DNA from 3 places in the Streptomyces sp. NPDC005962 genome. Region 1 is predicted to be linked to each of the others. Evidence: predicted binding sites of a transcription regulator. Region 1 holds the regulator's gene; each other region holds the start of a gene.

Region 1 (4,139 bases):
CGCCCGCCGCGATGATCGGGATCTGCACGGTCTCGCGCACCAGCGCGACCAGCGACAGCAGCCCGAGCACGGCGCCGGGGGCGTCGTCGGCCGGGTCGTTACGGAAGCCGCCCTGGTGGCCGCCGGCCTCCACGCCCTGGACGCAGACGGCGTCGGCGCCCGCCCACTGGGCGGTCTCCGCCTCGACCGGCGAGGTCACGGTGACGATGGTCCGGGTGCCCACCCGGGCGAACGCGTCCAGCACGGCGCGGGTGGGACAGCCGAAGGTGAACGAGACCACTGGGACCGGGTCGTTCAGCAGGATCGCCAGCTTGGCGTCGTACGCGTCGTCGGAGCCGGACTCGGGGTCCCCGAGCACGGTCTGGTAGCGGGACGCCTCGCCCGCGACGCGGTCGGCGTAGACCGCGACGGCGGCCGGGTCGCTGGGCGGCTGCGGCATGAACAGGTTCACGCCGAAGGGGCGGCCGGTCAGCCCGCGCAGCTGCTTGATCTCCTCGTACATCGCCTCCGGCGTCTTGTAACCGGCGGCGAGGAAGCCGAGGCCCCCGGCCTCGATGACAGCGGCGGCGAGCTGCGGGCAGGAGGCCCCGCCCGCCATCGGAGCCTGCACGATCGGGTACCGAGCGAGATCGGTCAGCGCGGAGGACATGGGCACATGGTGCCATGTCCTCCGCGGTGATCCGCCACCGGATCAACGTGCGCCGAAAGCCGGATCAGCGTGCGCCCCAGGCCTTCGCGGCCGGGCGCCTACCGTCCGTTGGCTGCCATCCCCGGGGGCCAACCCCCGGACCCCCGGCCGGGCGCCTACCGTCCGTTGAACGCGTCCTTGAGGCGCGAGAACAGCCCCTGCTGGCCGGGCTTGAACTCCCCTGTCGGCCGCTCCTCACCGCGCAGCTTGGACAGCCGCCGCAGCAGCTCCTCCTGCTCCGGGTCGAGCTTGGTCGGGGTCAGCACCTCGACGTGCACGATCAGATCGCCCCGGCCACCGCCGCGCAGATGGGTGACGCCGCGCTGGTGCAGCGGGACCGACTGACCGGACTGGGTGCCGGGCCGGATGTCGACCTCCTCCAGGCCGTCCAGCGTCTCCAGCGGCACCTTGGTGCCGAGCGACGCCGCCGTCATCGGGATGGTCACCGTGCAGTGCAGGTCGTCGCCGCGCCGCTGGAAGACGGGGTGCGGGACCTCGTGGATCTCCACGTACAGATCGCCCGCCGGGCCGCCGCCCGGGCCGACCTCGCCCTCGCCCGCGAGCTGGATGCGGGTGCCGTTGTCCACACCGGCCGGGATCTTCACGGTCAGCGTGCGCCGCGAACGAATCCGCCCGTCGCCCGCGCACTCCGGGCACGGGGTCGGCACCACGGTGCCGAAGCCCTGGCACTGCGGGCAGGGCCGCGAGGTCATGACCTGGCCGAGGAAGGACCGCGTCACCTGCGAGACCTCACCGCGGCCGCGGCACATGTCACAGGTCTGCGCCGAGGTACCCGGCGCCGCGCCCTCACCGCTACAGGTCGTGCAGACGACCGCGGTGTCGACCTGGATGTCCTTGGTCGTCCCGAACGCGGCCTCGCTCAGCTCCACGTCGAGACGGATCATGGCGTCCTGGCCGCGCCGGGTCCGGGACCGCGGGCCGCGCTGCGAGGCGGTGCCGAAGAACGCGTCCATGATGTCGGAGAAGTTGCCGAAGCCCGCGCCGAAGCCACCGGCGCCGCCGCCCGCGGCCGACCCCGACGGGTCCCCGCCCAGGTCGTAGACCTGCTTCTTCTGCGGGTCCGAGAGAACCTCGTAAGCGGCGTTGATCTCCTTGAACCGCTCCTGGGTCTTCGGATCAGGGTTGACGTCCGGGTGCAGCTCGCGTGCGAGCCGACGGAATGCCTTCTTGATCTCGTCCTGCGAGGCATCGCGCTGCACGCCCAGGACTGCGTAGTAGTCCGTCGCCACTTACGACTCCGCCAGGATCTGTCCGACGTAACGTGCCACTGCGCGTACCGCTCCCATCGTTCCGGGGTAGTCCATGCGGGTCGGTCCGACCACGCCGAGTTTGGCGACGGCTTCGTCGCCCGAACCGTAGCCGACCGCCACGACCGAGGTGGAATTGAGCCCCTCGTGAGCATTCTCATGCCCGATGCGCACGGTCATACCCGAGTCTTGCTCGCCGAGCAGCTTGAGGAGGACGACCTGCTCCTCAAGTGCCTCCAGCACGGGCCGGATCGTCAGGGGGAAATCATGCACGAAACGCGTGAGGTTCGAGGTGCCGCCGATCATCAGCCGCTCTTCGGTCTCCTCGACAAGCGTTTCGAGCAAGGTCGCCAGCACGGTCGAGACCGTCCCCCGGTCCTCCTGCTCGAAGGACTCCGGAAGATCCTGCACCAATTGCGGCACATCCGCGAACCGGCGCCCCACGACCCGGCTGTTGAGCCGGGCCCGCAGATCCGCCAGCGAGTCGTCGCTGATCGGAGCCGGGCAGTCCACCACGCGCTGCTCGACCCGCCCGGTGTCGGTGATCAGCACCAGCATCACCCGGGCCGGGGCCAGCGGCAGCAGCTCCACATGCCGCACCGTCGAACGGGTCAGTGACGGATACTGCACCACCGCGACCTGCCGGGTCAGCTGCGCCAGCAGGCGGACGGTGCGCCCCACCACGTCGTCGAGGTCGACGGCGCTGTCCAGGAAGTTCTGGATGGCCCGCCGCTCCGGAGCGGACAGCGGCTTCACTCCGGCCAGCCTGTCCACGAAGAGCCGGTAGCCCTTGTCCGTGGGGATGCGCCCGGCGCTGGTGTGCGGCTGGGCGATGAAGCCCTCGTCCTCCAGCACGGCCATGTCGTTGCGCACCGTGGCCGGGGAGACTCCCAGCCGGTGCCGCTCGGTGAGCGCCTTGGAGCCGACCGGCTCCTCGGTGCCCACGTAGTCCTGGACAATGGCACGCAGCACTTCGAGTCTGCGTTCGCTGAGCACCCCGCGCACCTCCAGTCCAGCCGTGTCATCAGGTCGTCCCTCTGGCACTCAATGGTCGCGAGTGCCAGAACCCCTCAGCCAGTGTACGGCGGGGTGCGGTGGCCACGGCAAGAGCCGCCCCCCGCCGGCGCCCCGGCCACACGTCACGCTATCGCTGTTGAAGCTAGCGTCTCGGTATGAAGACGTGTTGGGAAGAGGCCGGGTGGGAACAGCTCGGTCCCGATATCGCCCGCCGCAGGCTGCCCGACTGGGACTGCACGGTCGGCGTGATCATCGGCCGTAAGGACGTCCTCGTGGTGGACACCGGCTCGACGCTGCGCGAGGGCGCGGCGCTACGTGCCGAGATCACCCGGCTGACCGGCCGGCGGCCGACCCGGATCGCGCTCACCCATCCGCACTTCGACCATGTCCTGGGGACGGCCGCCTTCGCGGGCTGCGAGGTGTACGGGGCGACCGGTCTGGACGGTCCGCTGCGCCGCGGCCGGGACGCGCTGCGCGAGGACGCGGTACGGCACGGAGTGCCCCCGGGGGCGGCCGCCGAGGCCGCCGACCACCTCGTACCGCCCCATCACGCGGTCTCCGGGGAGATCACCCTCGACCTGGGCGACCGGCCTGTGCTGCTGGCGAACGCAGGCCCCGGACACACCGCCCATGACCTGGCCGTTCTGGTCCCGGGCCGGGTTCCCGGCCAGCCGGAGGTGGTCTTCTGCGGAGATCTGGTGGAAGAGTCCGGCCCGCCCCAGGCCGGACCCGACGCGATCCCCTCCCACTGGCCCGCCGCCCTGGACCGGCTGCTCGCCCTCGGCGGCGAGGACGCGCGGTACGTACCCGGCCATGGGTCGGTCGTGGACGCGGCCTTCGTACGTGACCAACGCGACGAACTGGCCGCCCGCTTCGGCGTGTCCCGTTAAGCCGCCGCGCTATCGTCATCCGGATGCACAGCCGACAGTACGACGAGGATCTGACCCCGCCCTGGAAGCGGCAGCAGCCCGCCCCCGAGGTCCCGGCGGACCCGGATCTCGTGGTCGAGGAGGTCACCACCGGGTTCTGTGGTGCCGTGATCCGCTGTGAGAAGACCGCGCAGGGGCCGACGGTCACTCTGGAGGACCGCTTCGGCAAACATCGCGTCTTCCCCATGGAGCCGCGCGGCTTCCTCCTGGAGGGCCGCGTCGTCACCCTCGTACGCC
Region 2 (4,139 bases), on a different contig from region 1:
CCTCCGCGGGCGGCCCGCGTGGAAGGCCCGCGTCAAGAACCCGTAAAATGTTAGGTAAGGAAATGAAGTTCCGGTCGGCCGGGAACCGTTCATCTTGTCCCCGAAGGTCCCGCCGCGCACGTGAGAAAGGTTCGGCCCCTGACTGTCCACCACCTCAATGAACTGCTGCTGGTCTGCTCTCTCGTCCTGCTCGTCGCGGTGGCGGCCGTAAGGATCTCCTCCCGCAGTGGGCTGCCCACCCTGTTGCTCTACCTCGGGATGGGCGTCGCCCTGGGGTCGGACGGGCTCGGCGTCACCTTCAACAACGCCGAACTGACGCAGGTCATCGGCTACGCCGCGCTGGTCGTGATCCTGGCCGAGGGCGGCCTGGGCACCAAGTGGGGAGAAATCAAACCCGCGCTGCCGACGGCCGCCGCGCTGTCGACCGTGGGCGTCGCGGTGAGCGTGGGAGTCACCGCGGCGGCGGCGCACTATGTGGTGGGGCTGGACTGGCGGCAGGCGCTGATCATCGGCGCGGTGGTGTCGTCCACGGACGCCGCGGCGGTCTTCTCCGTGCTGCGCAAGGTGCCGCTGCCCAAGCGGCTCACCGGCACCCTGGAGGCCGAATCGGGCTTCAACGACGCCCCAGTGGTGATCCTTGTGGTCGCCTTCTCCAGCCAGGGCCCGATCGATTCCTGGTACCTCATGATCGGCGAGATCGCGCTGGAGCTGGCGATCGGCGCGGCCATCGGTCTCGCGATCGGCTGGCTGGGCTCGTACGGCCTGCGCCGGGTGGCCCTGCCCGCCTCGGGTCTCTACCCGATCGCGGTGATGGCCATCGCGGTCGTCGCGTACGCGGGCGGGGCTCTGGCGCACGGCTCCGGCTTCCTCGCCGTCTACCTCGCCTCGCTCGTCATGGGCAACGCGAAGCTGCCGCACTGGCCGGCCACCCGCGGCTTCGCCGAGGGGCTCGGCTGGCTCGCCCAGATCGGCATGTTCGTCCTGCTCGGCCTGCTGGTGACGCCGCACGAACTGGCCGACGACATCTGGCCGGCCGTCGTCGTCGGGCTGGTGCTGACCATGGTCGCCCGGCCCGTGTCGGTAGTGGTGAGCACGACGCCGTTCCGGGTCGCCTGGCGCGAGAAGGTCCTGCTGTCCTGGGCCGGGCTGCGCGGCGCGGTGCCCATCGTGCTCGCGACCATTCCCATGGTCGGCGAGGTGCCCGACAGCCGTCGGCTCTTCAACATCGTCTTCGTCCTGGTGATCATCTACACCCTGATCCAGGGGCCGACGCTGCCCTGGCTCGCCACCCGGCTGCGGCTGGAGGAGACGGAGGGCACCGCGGATCTCGGTATCGAATCGGCGCCACTGGAGCGGCTGCGCGGCCATCTGCTGTCGGTGTCGATCCCCAAGGACTCCCGGATGCACGGCGTGGAGGTCGCCGAACTGCGGCTGCCGCCCGGGGCCGCGGTCACCCTCGTCGTCCGGGGCGGCTCCAGCTTCGTACCCCTGCCCTCGACCGTGCTGCGGCGCGGCGACGAACTCCTGGTGGTGGCCACCGACCCGGTGCGGGACGCGGCCGAACAGCGGCTGCGGGCCGTCGGCCGGGGCGGCAAGTTGGCGGGCTGGCTGGGCACCGGCGGCGGCTGATGGCGTGGCATAGGTCACCGTGTGCCGTACTGCGGTGGACTGGCGGGCCGGAATACTGCACTATGGAGCGTCGTTAGCACTCAACGAGTGAGAGTGCCAGGAGGAAGTACGTGCCGACCTACCAGTACCAGTGCACCGCGTGTGGCGAGGGCCTCGAGGCGGTGCAGAAGTTCACCGACGACGCGCTCACCGAGTGCCCCGAGTGCCAGGGACGCCTGAAGAAGGTGTTCTCCGCGGTCGGCATCGTCTTCAAGGGCTCCGGCTTCTACCGGAACGACAGCCGTTCCTCGTCCAGCGGCTCGAGCGGCAGCTCGTCGAAGACCGCGGCGAAGAGCGACGGCGGCTCGTCGTCGGACAAGAGCTCCTCGGACAAGGGCTCGTCGTCTTCGTCCTCCTCCTCGGACAGCTCCTCGGGGTCGTCGTCTTCATCCTCGTCGTCCTCCTCATCTTCTTCGTCGAGCACGTCGTCGTCGAGCAGTACCAGCTCGGCCGCCTGACCTCGCACATTTCGCGCCCCCGCCGCTTCCTCCCGGGAAGCCGCGGGGGCGCGGTGCGTCCGGGCGCCGTCGGCCACGGCTGACTAGGGTGACCGCATGGCCGAGACGAGCAGCACACAGGCAGACATAGGGGTCATCGGAGGGTCGGGGTTCTACGCCTTCCTCGACGATGTGACCGAGATCACCGTGGAGACTCCCTATGGGGCTCCGAGCGATTCGCTCTTCCTCGGCGACATCGCGGGACGGCGGGTCGCCTTCCTGCCCCGGCACGGGCGCAAGCACCATCTGCCGCCGCACCGGATCAACTACCGCGCCAACCTGTGGGCCCTGCGCTCGGTCGGGGCGCGGCAGGTGTTCGGGCCGTGCGCGGTGGGCGGGCTGCGGCCGGAGTACGGGCCGGGGACGCTGCTGGTGCCGGACCAGCTGGTGGACCGCACCAAGGGGCGTACCCAGACCTACTTCGACGGTGAGCCGCTCCCGGACGGGCGGGTGCCGAACGTGGTGCACACGACCTTCGCCGACCCGTACTGCCCGGTGGGGCGGCAGGCCGCGGTGGCGGCGGCACGCGGACGCGACTGGGAGCCGGTGGACGGCGGGACGATGTGCGTGATCGAAGGCCCGCGCTTCTCCACGCGGGCGGAATCGCGATGGCATGCCGCGCAGGGCTGGTCGGTGGTGGGGATGACAGGACATCCGGAAGCGGTGCTCGCCCGTGAACTGGAGCTGTGCTACACGTCGTTGACGCTGGTCACCGATCTGGACGCGGGGGTGGAGACGGGTGAGGGCGTCTCGCACGCCGAGGTGCTGAAGGTGTTCGGCGAGAACGTCGGACGGCTGCGCGAGGTGCTCTTCGACGCGGTGAGCGGACTTCCGGACAACGCGGACCGGGACTGCCTGTGCGCGCACGGGCACGACGGCTGGGACCTGGGGATCGAGCTGCCGTAGCGGCTGGGCCGGTGGGGCCGCCGCACGGGTGCGGGCGCGCTGATACGGGTGCCCGCTGGTGCGCGTGTGCACTCGTGCTGGTGCGGGTGTGAACTCGTGTGGGGGACCGAGTTGTCCACAAGGTGGCGGCCGTCCACAGGCCCCGGCGGGATCTGGCGGGGCCGGGCATGGTGAAGGGGCCCAAAGCTCCTGGCTCCTCACGGCAGGCGGTGTTGTGCCATGTCCCATCCGTTCTCCGCGTCCCCGTTCTCCGCGTCCCCGTTCTCCGCGTCCCCGTTTCCCGCGCCCGTGTCCCCCGCGGCTTCTCTGCCTACCCGCGCCACTCCCCCGGCCCGCGCGGTGCCGCGCTTCGGTCCGGTGCGGGTGGCGCGCGACGGCAGATACCGGCTGCGGCGGTCCGCGCGGCGACGGCGGCGCTCCATGGCGGCCGGGCTCGCACTGACGGCCGCCGCGCTCGCGGCCGCGGCACCGTCCTCCGGCCAGGGGTCCGCGCGCCCGGAGCCTGCCCCCGCCACCGCTGCCGGGGGCCGGTACGAGCCGCCGCACCCCGCCATGGTGTCCGCTCCGGTCCGGATCGCCGACGCGGCGGCGGTGCGGCTGCTGCACCCCGGCGACCGGGTGGACGTACTGGCCACGCCCGCACCCGACGCCGTCCGGCACCGCGGGCCCGGGGCCCTGGCGCGGGTGGTCGCGCGCGGGGTCCGGGTGGCCGCCGTCCCCGGCGCCCGGGGCGGCGGCCCGACGGGGGCCGAAGGCTCCCCGGAGGCGGACGGGCCGGATGCCGGGGCGCTCGATGGCGGTCCGGCGGACGGCGGGGCGCTGGTGGTGCTCAGGGTGGAGCGGGCGGCCGCCGCCGCACTCGCCGGGGCCGGGGCCACCTCACGCCTGGCGGTGACCCTGTGCCGCTCCTGACAAGCACGCCTCACCTGCTGGCCCGGCTCGGCGTCGGTGTAGGTTGCGGAACCGTCCGCTCCAGCACCGTCGCGGCGAGAGAAAGGCAGTGGGTTGAAGGAAGAGACAAGGACCGAGGAGAAGAAGGAGAGCGTCCTGGAGGGCTTCAAAGCCTTC
Region 3 (4,139 bases), on a different contig from region 1:
CCGGTCGGCGGCCTCCTGGATGCTGAGGCCCGCGTCCTCGCGCATCCTCCTCAGTTCTGTTCCGAGCCGGACTTGACGCGCGGTCGGGACGCTTCTGGGTGGCATGGCCCTCCATAACCCTAAAGGAGTAATTGTCGGCGAAATTCAACGGGACCGTAGCAGTTGTTTGTGCCGCTGCCCTACCTTGGGTGCCGGTGCCGCTACCGCGCGTTGATCGCTGTAACGGTACGCGCGATATAGGCCCCTTCGCAGGGAGTTGACCCATGGAGTCCGACTACGAGTCCGACGACCGTCCACCACGTCGCCCGCCTGTTCCCTCCAAGGACCCGTACGTCTACACGCTCCAGAGCAACCGGTACGCCACCTCAGCCAAGGTCTGCCGGGACTTCGTCGCCTGCGTGCTGAACTCCGTGGGGCAGGAGGACCTGGTCGACGTGGCCACCCTGTGCGCCTCCGAACTGGCCACCAACGCGTTCCTGCACGCCGAGGGCGACTCCCTGTCGCTGAGCGTGATGATCGAGCCGCCCCGCTTCCGGGTCCTCGTCTACGACGCCTCCGCGCAACTCCCCACCGCCGCCCGCCTCCCCGCAGGCGACCGCCTCCACGGCCGGGGCCTCGGCCTGGTCGCCGCCCTCGCCGACGCCTGGGGCACGGCGGACGCGGACCCGTCGGGGGTGTACGCGAAGGGCGTGTGGTTCGAACTCCTCGCGGAGCACAAAAGCTAGGCCGGGTGCCCCAGGAGCATCGTGGGGGCGCCCGCCGAGCGGGTCAGGAGGATCGTGCAGGCGTTGCGCCCTTCGAGCCGCAGCTTCTTGCGCAGCTGCTCCGGCTCGATGGCCGAGCCGCGCTTCTTGATGGTCGCGACGCCGACCTCGCGCTCCCGCAGCAGCGCCCGGAGCTTCTTCAGGTTGAACGGCAGCACATCGGTGATCTCGTACGCGGTGGCGTACGGCGTCGGGCGCAGCTCGTCCGCGGTGATGTAGGCGATCGTCGGGTCGATGAGACGGCCGCCGATCCGGGCCGCGACGTCCGCCACGAGATGGGCGCGGATGACGGCGCCGTCCGGTTCGTACAGCCAGCGGCCGACCGGGCCGGGCTCGGGGTCCGGGAGCTGGGCGCCGAGCAGGGAGTGGCCGGAGGGCAGCAGGGTGGAGCGGCGCATCCCGGGGCGGGCGGTGCCGAACCACAACACGGCCTCCTTCACGTTCCCCTGATCCGAGATCCACTCGGCCTCCGCGTCCTCCGGCACCGCCTCGTGCGGAACGCCCGGCGCGATCTTGAGGGCGGCGTGCGGGGTGGTGCGGGCCGCCTCGATGGCCCAGGACAGCGGCGGGGAGTACGCCTCGGGGTCGAAGACCCGGCCCCGGCCGCCGCGCCGGGCGGGGTCCACGAAGACGGCGTCGTACGACGAGGTGTCGACGCCGGTGACATCGGCGCAGCGCACCTCGATCAGCTGCGACAGGCCCAGCGCGTCGGCGTTGGCCCGGGCGACCGCGCAGGTCAGCGGGTCGCGGTCGACGGCCAGGACGGTGAGCCCGGCCCGCGCCATCGCGATCGCGTCGCCGCCGATGCCACAGCACAGATCGGCCACGCCGCGCACCCCGAATCCGGCCATCCGGTCGGCGCGATAGGCGGCGACGGACGTACGGGTGGCCTGCTCGACGCCGTGGGGCGTGAAGTACATCCGATGGGCGTCCTCCGCCCCGAACTTGGCCACCGCCCGCTGCCGCAGCTGGGCTTGGGTCAGGGCCGCCGAGACCAGGGCGGCCGGATGGTCGCGGCGCAGCCGGGTCGCGGTGGCCAGCTCCCGCGCCGGGTCGTAGTCCCGGAGCGCGGAGAGCAGCGCCTGCCCCTCGTCGCCGAGCAGTGAGTCGAAGGCGTCAACGTCCACATGGCCCATTCTCCCCGCTCCGGGGAGGGCATTCGCACCCGTGCGGCGCGCGGGCGCGCACGGGGGAACAGAAGATCACTTTTGTGATGATGCTGAAGAGTGGTGTTTCCGGGTGTCTGGTTCTCGCCGCCGCGGCGGCTCTGCTCGCCGGGTGCGGGGGCTCCGGCCCCGAGCCGCGCGCCAGGACGGGGAAGGCGGCCGGTCTCACGCGGTCGGCCTCGCCCTCCGCGTCGTCCCCCTCCTCCGTCTCCAGGACCACCGGGCGCGAGAACGGCCCGCACCCGCCGCCGGACGGGTACCGCCGCTGGGGGCTCGACCGTCCGCTGGCCCCGCCGCCCCCGCCCGCCGTCAAGCCGGCGCTCGCGCCGGTGTGGCCGCCGGTGTCCGGGCTGGCGACGGTCATCCGGCAGGTGGACACCACCGATCGGGTGGTCTTCGTGACGTTCGACGACGGGATCGAGAAGGACCCGGCCTTCATCGACCAGGCCCGCGACCTCGGGCTGCCGTTCACCCAGTTCCTGGAGGACGAGGTGATCGGCGACCACTACGGCTACTTCCGCGCGCTGCGCGAACTCGGCAACCGGATCGGCAACCACACGCTCACCCACCCCAGCCTGGCGGGCAAGGACTACGAGACCCAGCTCCACGAGATCTGCGGCCAGCAGGACGTCCTCCGCGAACGCCTCGGTCTCCAGCCCCACCTCTTCCGCCCGCCGTACGGGGACTACGACCGGAACACGCTGCGGGCGGCGGCGGAGTGCGGGCTGAACAAGGCGGTGCTGTGGCGCGCCGAGATGGAGCCCAAGGGGCTCGTGTACCGCTCCGGCAGCGGGCTCCGGCCGGGGGACATCGTGCTCGCGCACTTCCGCGGCCCGGAGCAGCTCGACGGGCATTCCATGACCGACATGGTCACCGAGATGCTGCGGGAGATCCAGGCGCAGGGGTTCACCGTGGCGCGGCTTGAGGACTACATCTGAGCGGCGCGGCCGGGGGCGTCCGAGCGGTTCGCCGCCGCCTCGCTTGGCACTCTGGTTGACGGAGTGCTAACCGCGTCATAATGTCAGGGCTGGCACTCGGCACTGCTGAGTGCCAGCTACACAGCGACGGGCAGGTCCGGCACCCGCGACGACGGATCGACCTGGTCGCCACCTCAGACAGTTAACCCCGTGAGATCTCCGAAGGGGGAGGTCGGATCGTGACGACCACCAGCTCCAAGGTTGCCATCAAGCCGCTCGAGGACCGCATTGTGGTCCAGGCCGTCGAGGCCGAGCAGACCACGGCCTCCGGCCTGGTCATCCCGGACACCGCCAAGGAGAAGCCCCAGGAGGGCGTCGTCCTGGCCGTGGGCCCGGGCCGTTTCGAGGACGGCAAGCGGCTTCCGCTCGACGTCTCCGTCGGCGACGTCGTGCTCTACAGCAAGTACGGCGGCACCGAGGTGAAGTACAGCGGCGAGGAGTACCTCGTCCTCTCGGCTCGCGACGTCCTCGCGATCGTCGAGAAGTAATCACCGAAGTTTTGCCTTGAGCCGCGCCCCGGTGCCCGTGTCACAGATACCCGGGGTCGGGGCGCGGTTCGTTTTTTTGACGCGACGGCGGCTGCCTCCGTACGGCGGCCGAGGATCGCAATGAGAGGACATACGCAACCATGGCGAAGATCCTGAAGTTCGACGAGGACGCCCGTCGCGCCCTTGAGCGCGGCGTCAACAAGCTCGCGGACACCGTCAAGGTGACGATCGGCCCCCGCGGCCGCAACGTCGTCATCGACAAGAAGTTCGGTGCCCCGACCATCACCAACGACGGTGTCACGATCGCCCGCGAGGTCGAGGTCGAGGACCCGTACGAGAACCTGGGCGCCCAGCTCGTCAAGGAGGTGGCGACCAAGACCAACGACATCGCGGGTGACGGCACCACCACCGCCACCGTGCTGGCCCAGGCGCTGGTCCGCGAGGGCCTGCGCAACGTGGCCGCAGGTGCCTCCCCGGCCGCCCTGAAGAAGGGCATCGACGCCGCCGTCAAGGCCATCTCCGAAGACCTGCTGGCCTCCGCCAGCCCGATCGACTCCAAGTCCGACATCGCCGCCGTGGCCGGGCTGTCCGCCCAGGACAAGCAGGTCGGCGAGCTGATCGCCGAGGCGATGGACAAGGTCGGCAAGGACGGTGTCATCACCGTCGAGGAGTCCAACACCTTCGGCCTGGAGCTGGACTTCACCGAGGGCATGTCCTTCGACAAGGGCTACCTCTCGCCGTACA

What was found. The regulator HrcA, encoded in region 1, represses chaperone genes, less so after heat shock. The targets are predictions, from matches to a motif close to TTNGCACTCNGNNNNNCNGAGTGCNAA.
Region 2: the regulator HrcA is predicted to act here: its motif matches at 1,703-1,729, upstream of ABZ370_RS31095 (FmdB family zinc ribbon protein).
Region 3: the regulator HrcA is predicted to act here: its motif matches at 2,912-2,938, upstream of groES (co-chaperone GroES).

The regions. Positions count from the first base shown of each region.
Region 1 is NZ_JBEXVE010000003.1:300,319-304,457, reverse strand. It holds gene ABZ370_RS07520 (nitronate monooxygenase) at 1-649, opposite strand, end outside; gene dnaJ (molecular chaperone DnaJ) at 805-1,938, opposite strand; gene hrcA (heat-inducible transcriptional repressor HrcA) at 1,939-2,952, opposite strand; gene ABZ370_RS07505 (MBL fold metallo-hydrolase) at 3,129-3,863, shown strand; gene ABZ370_RS07500 (DUF3097 domain-containing protein) at 3,887-4,139, shown strand, end outside.
Region 2 is NZ_JBEXVE010000023.1:137,296-141,434, reverse strand. It holds gene ABZ370_RS31100 (potassium/proton antiporter) at 121-1,629, shown strand; gene ABZ370_RS31095 (FmdB family zinc ribbon protein) at 1,740-2,126, shown strand; gene ABZ370_RS31090 (S-methyl-5'-thioadenosine phosphorylase) at 2,223-3,071, shown strand; gene ABZ370_RS31085 (RcpC/CpaB family pilus assembly protein) at 3,291-3,983, shown strand; gene mscL (large conductance mechanosensitive channel protein MscL) at 4,077-4,139, shown strand, end outside.
Region 3 is NZ_JBEXVE010000017.1:79,093-83,231, forward strand. It holds gene ABZ370_RS26210 (helix-turn-helix transcriptional regulator) at 1-105, opposite strand, end outside; gene ABZ370_RS26215 (ATP-binding protein) at 264-725, shown strand; gene ABZ370_RS26220 (methyltransferase domain-containing protein) at 722-1,900, opposite strand; gene ABZ370_RS26225 (polysaccharide deacetylase family protein) at 1,978-2,868, shown strand; gene groES (co-chaperone GroES) at 3,087-3,395, shown strand; gene groL (chaperonin GroEL) at 3,536-4,139, shown strand, end outside.